2 regions of the Cupriavidus sp. 86D6 genome follow, and region 1 is predicted to be linked to the other one. Evidence: predicted binding sites of a transcription regulator. Region 1 holds the regulator's gene; the other holds the start of a gene.

Region 1 (5,384 bases):
AAGATCATATCGAGCTGATCGCCTCCGAAAACTACACCTCGCCGGCCGTGATGGCCGCCCAGGGTTCGCAACTGACCAACAAGTATGCCGAGGGCTATCCCGGCAAGCGGTACTACGGCGGCTGCGAGTATGTCGACGTCGTGGAACAGCTGGCCATCGACCGCGTGAAGCAGCTGTTTGGCGCCGACGCCGCCAACGTGCAGCCGAACTCGGGCTCGCAGGCCAACCAGGGCGTGTTCTTCGCCATGCTCAAGCCGGGCGACACCATCATGGGCATGAGCCTGGCCGAAGGCGGCCACCTGACCCACGGCATGGCGCTGAACATGAGCGGCAAGTGGTTCAATGTCGTGAGCTACGGCCTGAACGCCCAGGAAGACATCGACTACGACGCGCTGGAGAAGCAGGCGCACGAAACCAAGCCGAAGATGATCATCGCCGGCGCTTCGGCATTCTCGCTGCGCATCGATTTCGAACGCATCGCCAAGGTTGCCAAGGCAGTGGGCGCCTACTTCATGGTCGACATGGCGCACTACGCCGGCCTGATCGCCGCCGGTGTGTACCCGAACCCGGTGCCGCACGCCGACTTCGTCACCACCACCACCCACAAGAGCCTGCGCGGCCCGCGCGGTGGCGTGATCCTGATGAAGGCCGAGCACGAAAAGGCCATCAACTCGGCCATCTTCCCGGGTATCCAGGGCGGCCCGCTGATGCACGTGATCGCCGGCAAGGCCGTGGCGTTCAAGGAAGCCTTGCAGCCGGCATTCCAGGAATACCAGCAGCAAGTGGTGAAGAACGCCGCCGTGCTGGCCGAGACCCTGATCGCGCGCGGCCTGCGCATCGTGTCGGGCAAGACCGAAAGCCACGTGATGCTGGTGGACCTGCGTGCCAAGCAGATCACCGGCAAGGAAGCCGAGAAGATTCTGGGCGACGCGCATATCACGGTGAACAAGAACGCCATCCCGAACGATCCGGAAAAGCCGTTCGTGACCTCGGGCATCCGCCTGGGCTCGCCGGCCATGACCACGCGCGGCTTCAAGGAAGAAGAAGCCCGTCAGGTGGCCAACCTGATCGCCGACGTGCTGGACAACCCGCACGACGAAGCCAACATCGCCAAGGTTCGCGAGCAGGTGTCCGCACTGACACGCCGCTTCCCGGTCTACGGCTGATCGGACCGCTGGCATGGATCGCCCCCCGGGCGATCTGAAGCGTATCTATAGTTAGTACGCACCAACGGCGCCGCCCTCCCCCGGGTCGGCGGCGCCGGTTGACCCGCCGCAACCCCGCAGCAGAACTCAAAGATGCAAAATGCGGGCTGGCATATTTCTTCAGGTGGTCAGGCATGAAATGCCCCTTCTGCGGTCATTCCAATACCCAGGTCCTTGACAGTCGCGTCTCCGAGGACGGCGAAGCCGTGCGCCGGCGCCGGCGCTGCGAAGCCTGCGACCGCCGTTTCACCACCTACGAGCGCATCGAGCTGTTCTTCCCGGCCATCGTGAAGAAGAACGGCTCGCGCGTGGACTATTCCCGGGCCAAGCTCAAGGATTCGATGCGGCTGGCCCTGCGCAAGCGGCCGGTTTCGGCCGAAGCCATCGACGAAGCCATCCTGCGCATCGAGGAAAAGCTGCTGGCGCTGGGCGAAAAGGAAATCCCGAGCAGCCAGGTGGGCGAACTGGTCATGCGCGAACTGCGCAAGCTCGACAAGATCGCCTATATCCGCTTTGCTTCGGTCTACCGAAGCTTCGAGGATGTGTCTGAATTCCGCGACGTACTCGACGAATTTTCGACCCCTACCCCACGAAAGGGGTAGCCACTTCGCCAAAAAAGATGTCTAATCTGCACTGACCTCCTTCGGGTAGGAGGCAGGCGGACGAACGCGCGTTTTCATCGCATAAAAATCGCTGCGACACAGCAGCGTCGCCACACGCGGAACCGGACCCATCAGAGGCCCGGACGCAACAGCATTCCAGCGCGCCGCGCAAAGAACAAAAAAAGAACTGTCGTTTTTTTGGACGGGAGTCACAAATGGGTCAGTCTTTCTGCCGGAAGGCAGCGGGCTTGCTGACGTCTTTGCTGCCTAAGCCTGGGGTCAATGCCGGCGTGGCTGCAGTGGCGTCAGGGGCGGTACACGCGCGCGCAGGTCAACGATACCGTCGGCGCGCGCGAGGGGTCACGCTGATCGAACTGATGGTGACCATTGCGGTACTGGCCGTGCTGGCCGCCGCAGCCGCACCGAACTTCAAGTCATTCCTGCATAACAGCCGGCTGTCGGCCGATGCCACGCGCCTGTTCGCGGACCTCGAACTCGCCCGCAGCGAGGCCGCGCGCCGCAACACCACGGTGACGGTCTGCCCGCTCGGCGCCGGCAATACCTGCTCCGACGACTGGACCCTGCCCCGCATCATATTTGTCGATGCGGACAACGACGGCGTCTACGCCAACACCGAAGAACTGGTGCGGCACAGCGATCCGCTGCAAGCCACCACGGAAGTCACCGCCGCCAACCTCGGCGCCACGCCGGATCGCGTACGCATGCGATCCACGGGCAGTTCCAGCACGCCCACCGCAAGCTGGAAATTCTGCGAGCGCAATGCCACGGAAGCCGGCCAGACGGTTTCAATGACCGGCAGCGGCCGGCCCTCCACCCAGCTGCAGTCGACGTGTCCCTGACGCCATGACGCCCTACTCCTCCCCGATCCCGATGGCGGATCGATGCCGGCTGTCGCGTGCGCGGAACCCGGCGCGCGGCTTTTCGTTGATCGAGGCGCTGGTCACGCTGATCGTCCTGTCGATCGGCATGCTGGCGCTGGCCAACCTGCAATTGCAGACGCTGGTGGACTCGCGCACGGCCGCGATGCGCAACTATGCCGCGCTGATGGCCTACAACCTGGCGGACCAGATTCGCAGCAACAGCACCGCCGTGACGAACGGCACGTTCAACGTCCCCAAGTCATCCGATGCGGTGGCCAAGTGCTATACCGCGGCAGGCTGCACACCGGACGAGATGGCTATCACGGCCTATGCCACATGGCTCGCGGACGTCCGGGAAAGCATGCCCGGTGGCGACGGCATCGTCTGCACGGACAGCACGCCCAACGACGGCTCCGGGTCAGCCGAAGACAAGAACGGCTGCGACAAGGACGCCAATGCGCCGTATGTCATCAAGATTTTCTGGAGCGAAGACAACGGCGGTACCCCTCAGCATTTCTCGACCGCGCTCATCCCATGACTACGCCAAACCGTCAGTTCCGCCGCCGCGCGGCCAGCGGCTTTACGCTGGTCGAGTTGATGGTCGGCATGGTGATCAGCATGCTGCTGATCCTCGCAGCCAGCTCGCTCTATATTTCGCAGCGCCGCACCAACAGCACGCAGGGAGATGTGGGCGAGATCCAGGAAAACGCCCGCGCCATTGCCCAGCTGCTGCAGCGCCAGGCGCGGCAGATCGGCTACTCCGATTTCCTGTACACGAATAACGACTTCGTGTCCCCCACGCTGGAAGCCACGAATGACGGTGGCGCGAACACCAGCGACACGCTGACGCTGCGCTACTACGGCTCATCGATGGCCGGCGGTGATCCGTTCGCCGCACCGGGCAGCCCGACATTTCCGAAGGCTGACGGCAGTTCGGTCGATTGCAGCGGCAACGACGTGAACGGCAACGTGCAGACCACCGAGATCTATTCGATCGTCAAGGACGCGGACGGTGTTCCATGGCTGCAGTGCGAGGTAAATGGCACCCCCACGCCTCTCTTCCGCAATGTCGAGGCGCTCCAGATCCTGCTGGGCGAGGACACCGACAACGACATGGTGGTGAACCGCTTTGTGCGGCCCGGGGCGGCCGCAAACATGGACAACGTCCTGGCCGTACGCGTGTCCGTCGTACTGCGCGGCAACAGCACCACCAATCCCGACATGGTCAAGACGAAGATCAACCATTTCGGCACCACGTACGCACCCGGTGACCTGGCGCCCAACGGGGATGCCGGCAGCGTGATGCAACTGGCCGCGGACGGCCGTCTTCACAGGCATTTCACGTTCTACATCGCCCTTCGCAACCGACTGACATAGGCCGGCCATGAAACACCGCATTCACCCAACGTCCCGCCGCACCGGGCAGCGTGGCATGTCGCTGATCCTGGTTCTGCTGCTCCTGGTCATCCTGACACTTGCCGGGCTGGCCGCCAGCACCATGAGCCTCAACTCCGAGCGCCTTGCCCGTAACACCCGGGACGAGAGCGTGGCCCTCCAGGCGGCGGAATCCGCACTGCGCGATGCACGCATGGACATCACCACGTACCGCAAACTGAACGGCCTGACGGGCTCGTCGCCGACCTGCGACATCGAGGGATACAAGGGCTACTGCCAGTACGCCACGTCCGGCCAGCAGGTCTGGGAACTCTACATCGAGGACCCCAAGCGATCGGTGGAAATGGGCGAGATGACCGGCCTGACGGCCACCCAGAAGATGGCCACGGTGGATACCGCCGGCGCCAACGGCGTATCGAAGCAGCCGCGCTACCTGATCGAGCCGCTCAAGGAGCCAAACGACATCGAGTTCGGCTCCAACAAGTATGTGTACCGCATCACGGCGATTGGCTACGGCCTGAACCCTGGCACCAAGGTGATGGTGCAGGAAGTCGTCCGCTTCTGACGACGACCCTTTGACGACTCAGCACTGTCTTGCGCAAACCCTTACTGTCAGGCGCACCATGACCTATCCCCTCTCTTCCCGACGCATCGTGAGCCGCGTGCAGGCTGCCCTGCTGGCTATGTCGAGCATGCTTGCCATCGCCACGGCCTCGGCCGCCGGCCCCCAGCTCACCCTGGCCCAGCGGCCGCTCTTCGCCGGTGGCAATGTGCCGCCGATGGTCATGATCGACCTGACCAAGGATCACACGCTGCACCAGAAGGCGTACAACGACTATACGGATCTGGACGGCGACGGCAAGCTCGATACGACGTACACCAACAGCATCGAGTACGCGGGATATTTCGATTCGGCCAAGTGTTACACGTACGACAAGACGACGATCAAGGGTTTCGTACCAAAGGCCCTTGTAGACAAGGACACGAAGTACTGCGATGGCTCGACCTGGAGCGGCAACTTCCTGAACTGGGCCACGATGAGCCGCATCGACGAGGTTCGGAAGATCCTCTACGGTGGCATGCGCTCGACGGATACCACGACCACCACGGTGCTGGAACGTGCTTTCCTGCCGATGGACGCGCACGCCTGGGCCAAGTTCTACAACGGCGCCGACGTCGCGAAACTTGTGCCGGTGTCCGTGGAAGTAGCCTCGGCCATCGGCACGCTAACGTCGAACACCAAAATGGCGCTGGCCGCAGCCGCGGCATCGAATATCGCGCTCAATGACGTGAGCAAGGTG
Region 2 (5,384 bases), 360 kb from region 1:
GCTACTGCAGCCGGCTGCCGGGATCGATCCGGCTGCTGGCCCACGCGCTGGACCAACACCACGCCGAACTGATCGTCTGGAACGATGGGGCCGAGGTCACGCGCGAGCAGCAGCGCAGTCTGTTCGAGCCGTTCTTCACCAGCAATCCGCAGGGTACCGGGCTGGGCCTGTTCATGGCGCGCGAACTCTGCGGGGCGAACGACGCCCAGGTGCGATACGGGGCGATCGTGCTCGACGCGTTGCTGGATCGCACCGGCATGCTGGCGGGCGGGGCTCGCGATACACTGCCGGCCAAGGCATTCGTGCTGACGATGCGCATCGAGACCCCCGACGTGGTCGATGCGGCCATCGCCGGCTAGTTCGCATCGCCACAACAACAACCGGACATCCCTTCGTCATGCCACCCAGACCGCCCGCCCCCGCCCCGATTCTCGTCATCGACGACGAGGCCGACCTGCGCGAGCTGCTGGACATTTCGCTGCGCCGCATGGGCCATGACGTGGTGATGGCCGGTTCGCTGGCCGAGGCGCGCCTGCGCCTGGCCGAGCGCCGCTACAGCCTGGTGCTGACCGACATGCGCCTGGGCGACGGGCTGGGCATCGACATCGTGCGCCAGCTGTCGGCGTCGCCCGAGCGGACGCCGGTGGCGGTGATCACGGCCTATGGCAGCGCCGACAACGCCGTGGATGCGCTGAAGGCGGGCGCATTCGACTACATCGCCAAGCCGGTTTCGCTGGAACAACTGCGCACGCTGATCCTGAACGCGCTGGGGCGGCAACACCGCGCGCCGGCCGATGGCGGCAGCCCGGCGGAGTCGTCGGAACTGGCCGACCGCGCGGCGCAGCTGCTGCCCGGCGTGTCGGCGGCCGTCAGCGAGGTGCGGCGCTCGCTGTCGCGGCTGGCGCGCAGCATGGCGCCCGTGGTGATCAGCGGAGAGTCCGGCAGCGGCAAGGAGCGCGCCGCGCGCGCCATCCACGCCATCAGCGCCCGGTCGGCGCACCCGTTCGTGGCCGTGAACTGTGGCGCGATCCCCGAAACGCTGATGGAGTCGGAGTTCTTCGGCTACGTGAAGGGCGCCTTCACGGGCGCCGACGCCGAGCGCGGGGGCTTCTTCCAGGCCGCCCATGGCGGCACGCTGATGCTGGACGAGGTGGCCGACCTGCCGCTGGCCATGCAGGTCAAGCTGCTGCGCGCGCTGCAGGAACGCCGCGTGCGCAAGATCGGCGCCAGCAAGGAAGACAGCGTGGACGTGCGCGTGATGTGCGCGAGCCACAAGGATCTGGCCGCGATGGTGGCGGCCGGCCTGTTCCGGCAGGACTTGTACTACCGGCTCAACGTGCTGGAACTGCGCATGCCGACGCTGCGCGAGCGCAGCGAGGACGTGCCCGTGCTGGCGCATGCCATCCTGGAGCACCTGGCCACGCGTTATGGCGACGCCCATCCCAAGCGGCTGTCGCGCGCCGCGCTGGAGCGCCTGGCGGCGTATCCGTTCCCGGGCAACGTGCGGGAACTGGAAAACCTGCTGGAGCGCGCCTACGCGTTTGCGGAGACCGACGAGATCGCCGTGGCCGATCTGGGGCCGCTCGACGCTGGCATGGAGCGCGCCAGCCTGTTGCAGGCGGGCATGCCGCCGATGCCTGCCGTCGCGCCCGCGCCGGCGCCGGCCGGCTATCACGCCTGGGGCAGTTCGACGACCTGGCCGGCCACCGGCGCAGCGCCATCGATGGGCGGTCTTTCCGAACGGGCGCCCGAACCCGGCGTGGATGCTGGCGAAGCCGGGCAGGGCGGCGACGGTGCGGCGACCGACCCGCTGGGCGCGGCGCTGGCCGACATCGAATTCCCGATCGACCTGCCCGCGCGGCTCGAAGCCGTGGAGCGCGCGCTGATCTTGCGAGCGCTGCGCCAGACCGGCTTCAACCGCACGGCTGCCGCGCCGCTGCTGGGCCTGAACTTCCGCCAGTTGCGCTACCGCATCCAGCAACTGGGCATTCGCGACGAGCGCGATGGCCGGGATGGCCGCGACCCCGCTGACGATGGCGAACCGCTGGCCGAGGGCGAGGGACGCGATGTCTGACGCGGCTGCCGGCGCCCGCGACTTCAGGCCCGACGCGCAAGGCTGGGTGCCCGCCGCCCGCCGCGTGCCGTCGCCGAATTTCGACGCCCGGCCCGACGGCGTGCCGCTGGACGTGGTGGTCATCCACAACATCAGCCTGCCGCCCGGCCAGTTCGGCACCGGTGACATCGAGGCGTTCTTCCAGAACCGGCTCGATGCGTCGCGCCATCCGTTCTTCGAGACCATCCGCGATGTGCGTGTGTCGGCCCACTTCCTGATCGCCCGTGACGGCGAACTGGTGCAGTTCGTGGCCTGCACGCAGCGCGCGTGGCATGCGGGGCAATCCGAATACTGCGGACGGCCACGCTGCAACGACTTCTCGATCGGCATCGAGATCGAGGGCGCCGACGACCAGCCGTTCACGCTGGTCCAGTACGACACCGCCGCCGCGCTGGTGGCCGGGCTGCGTGCCGCGTACGCGATCCAGGGCGTGGCGGGGCACAGCGACATTGCCCCTGGGCGCAAGACCGATCCGGGGCCGCATTTCGACTGGGACCGCTTCGTCAGGCTGGCGGGCCTGCCTGCCGCGCTGCTGCCCTATCGCCCGCAATCGGGGGATCGATAGATCGATGGGGTCGGCCGTATCGGCACGGCCGGGCGAATCTGTGTAGGGATATTCACTGTGTTGCACAAACGCCGCAAACGCCCCGTGGCATCAAAACGGGGAATGTGGCGCCGGCAAAACCTCACGCACCGTAGGGTGTCATCGCGATGAAAATTCCCTGTGCAGTTGCGTGTACGCCGCTTCATTTCGGCGCAAGGGCGGCTACAATCGCGCCCCCGGCGGTCGCGGGCGCGCCCCATCCTGGGTCACCTATCGGTGATCCATTCCCATTAAAAAATTTTCAGGATTTTGTGCGCCACCGAACGTGACGCCGCCAAGCCTTGAGGCAGCGCGCTTTGCGGGAATGTGGCGCCGCCGCACCGGGCGGCCAAGACCCCAGACCGCACTTGTCAAGACTGGTCATGTGGCCTCTTTTCACTATACTTAGGCCCAGTTTCGAACGGCACCACAACATCTAGTGGTGCTACCGGGGAACCGGCCGCAGGTGCAGCAATCGTCGCAGCAAGATGCGAGATTCACTGCACAGGGATTGGCGGGCCGGAGCAGTACCGAAAGTCCCTAGCAAAGTGTCCGCACAAGCAGTTTGGTTCGCATCTGGCATCGCCTGAATCAAGTGACTTATATAGCGCATTTTGCTAGGGACTTTGTCGTCTCAGTACAAGAACAGAAGTATTCATTTCAGGGTTAATACCGGAGTTACCTCATGCAAACGGCCCAAAACGAACAACAAACCACCGGCGTGACTGGCGCAACCGGCATCGGTGGCGCAGCAGCCGGTAGCTCGCAGCAGAGCCCTGCCGCTGCAGGTGTGTCGTACCAGGATTACAAGCTGATCCGCCGCAACGGCGCAGTGGTGGCGTTCGAGCCGAACAAGATTGCCGTGGCCGTGACCAAGGCCTTCCTGGCCGTCAACGGTGGCCAGGGCGCGGCATCGGCCCGCGTGCGCGAGCTGGTGGAACAACTGACGCAGTCCGTGGTGCGCGCGCTGGTGCGCAGCCGCCCGAATGGCGGCACCTTCCATATCGAGGACGTGCAGGACCACGTGGAACTGGCGCTGATGCGCTCGGGCGAGCATGAGGTGGCCCGTGCCTATGTGCTGTACCGCGAAAAGCGCACGCAGGAGCGCGCCCAGGCCAACGCACAGGCCGTGGCCCGCGTGCAGGAATCGGGTGCGTCGTTCAACGTGACGGACAACGGCGTCACGCGTCCGCTGGACCTGGCGGCGCTGCACGCGCTGATCGACAACGCCTGCAGCGGCCTGGGCAATGCCGTCAGCGCCGAGCCGATCCTGAAGGAAACGCTCAAGAACCTGTACGACGGCGTGCCGATGACGCAGGTCTACGACTCGGCCATCCTGGCCGCGCGTACGCTGATCGAGAAGGACCCGGCCTACAGCCAGGTGACCGCCCGCATCCTGCTGCACACGATCCGCAAGGAAATCCTGGGCGCCGAAGTGACCCAGGCCGAAATGTCGACGAAGTACGCCGAGTACTTCCCGAAGTTCATCGCCCGCGGCATCGAAGCTGAACTGCTCGACGAAAAGCTGGCCACGTACGACCTGGCCCGGCTGGGTGCCGCGCTGGACGCCTCGCGCGACTTCCAGTTCAACTACCTGGGCCTGCAGACGCTGTACGACCGCTACTTCCTGCACGTGGATGAAGTGCGCATCGAAATGCCGCAGGCATTCTTCATGCGCGTGGCCATGGGCCTGGCGCTGGAAGAAAAGGATCGCGAAGCCCGCGCCATCGAGTTCTACCAGCTGCTGTCGTCGTTCGACTTCATGTCGTCCACGCCCACGCTGTTCAACTCGGGCACGCGCCGCTCGCAGCTGTCGTCGTGCTACCTGACCACGGTGTCGGACGACCTGGAAGGCATCTACGAAGCCCTGAAGGAAAACGCGCTGCTGTCGAAGTTCGCCGGCGGCCTGGGCAACGACTGGACCAACGTGCGCGCGCTGGGCTCGCACATCAAGGGCACCAACGGCAAGTCGCAGGGCGTGGTGCCGTTCCTGAAGGTGGTCAACGACACGGCCGTGGCCGTGAACCAGGGCGGCAAGCGCAAGGGCGCGGTCTGCGCCTACCTGGAAACGTGGCACCTGGACATCGAGGAATTCCTGGAACTGCGCAAGAACACCGGCGACGACCGCCGCCGCACGCACGACATGAACACGGCCAACTGGATTCCGGACCTGTTCATGAAGCGCGTGATGGAAAACGGCGAATGGACGCTGTTCTCGCCGGCCACCTGCCCGGACCTGCACGACAAGGTCGGCAAGGCCTTCGAGCAGGCTTACCTGGGCTACGAAGCCAAGGCTGCCAACGGCGAACTGAAGCTGTTCAAGAAAGTGCCGGCCATGCAGCTGTGGCGGAAGATGCTGGGCATGCTGTTCGAGACCGGCCATCCGTGGATCACGTTCAAGGACCCGTGCAACATCCGCAGCCCGCAGCAGCACGTGGGTGTGGTGCATAGCTCGAACCTGTGCACGGAAATCACGCTGAACACGAACGAAAGCGAAATCGCCGTGTGCAACCTGGGTTCGGTGAACCTGGTGGCCCACCTGAAGCAGCAGGCCGACGGCACGCACGTGCTGGACCACGCCAAGCTGCAGAAGACGATCCGCACCGCGATGCGCATGCTCGACAACGTGGTCGACATCAACTACTACGCGGTGGAGAAGGCGCGCAATTCGAACCTGCGCCACCGTCC

What was found. The regulator NrdR, encoded in region 1, represses ribonucleotide reductase genes. The targets are predictions, from matches to a motif close to CACNANATNTNGTG.
Region 2: the regulator NrdR is predicted to act here: its motif matches at 3,125-3,138, upstream of AC3G88_RS00355 (ribonucleoside-diphosphate reductase subunit alpha).

Annotation. Positions count from the first base shown of each region.
Region 1 covers NZ_JBYPSB010000001.1:432,522-437,905, reverse strand. Annotated here, with positions in the region: gene glyA (serine hydroxymethyltransferase) at 1-1,166, shown strand, start outside; gene nrdR (transcriptional regulator NrdR) at 1,340-1,807, shown strand; gene AC3G88_RS01990 (GspH/FimT family pseudopilin) at 2,023-2,667, shown strand; gene pilV (type IV pilus modification protein PilV) at 2,672-3,226, shown strand; gene AC3G88_RS01980 (PilW family protein) at 3,223-4,065, shown strand; gene AC3G88_RS01975 (pilus assembly PilX family protein) at 4,121-4,648, shown strand; gene AC3G88_RS01970 (pilus assembly protein) at 4,707-5,384, shown strand, end outside.
Region 2 covers NZ_JBYPSB010000001.1:75,280-80,663, forward strand. Annotated here, with positions in the region: gene AC3G88_RS00340 (sensor histidine kinase) at 1-359, shown strand, start outside; gene AC3G88_RS00345 (sigma-54-dependent transcriptional regulator) at 398-2,074, shown strand; gene ampD (1,6-anhydro-N-acetylmuramyl-L-alanine amidase AmpD) at 2,067-2,678, shown strand; gene AC3G88_RS00355 (ribonucleoside-diphosphate reductase subunit alpha) at 3,382-5,384, shown strand, end outside.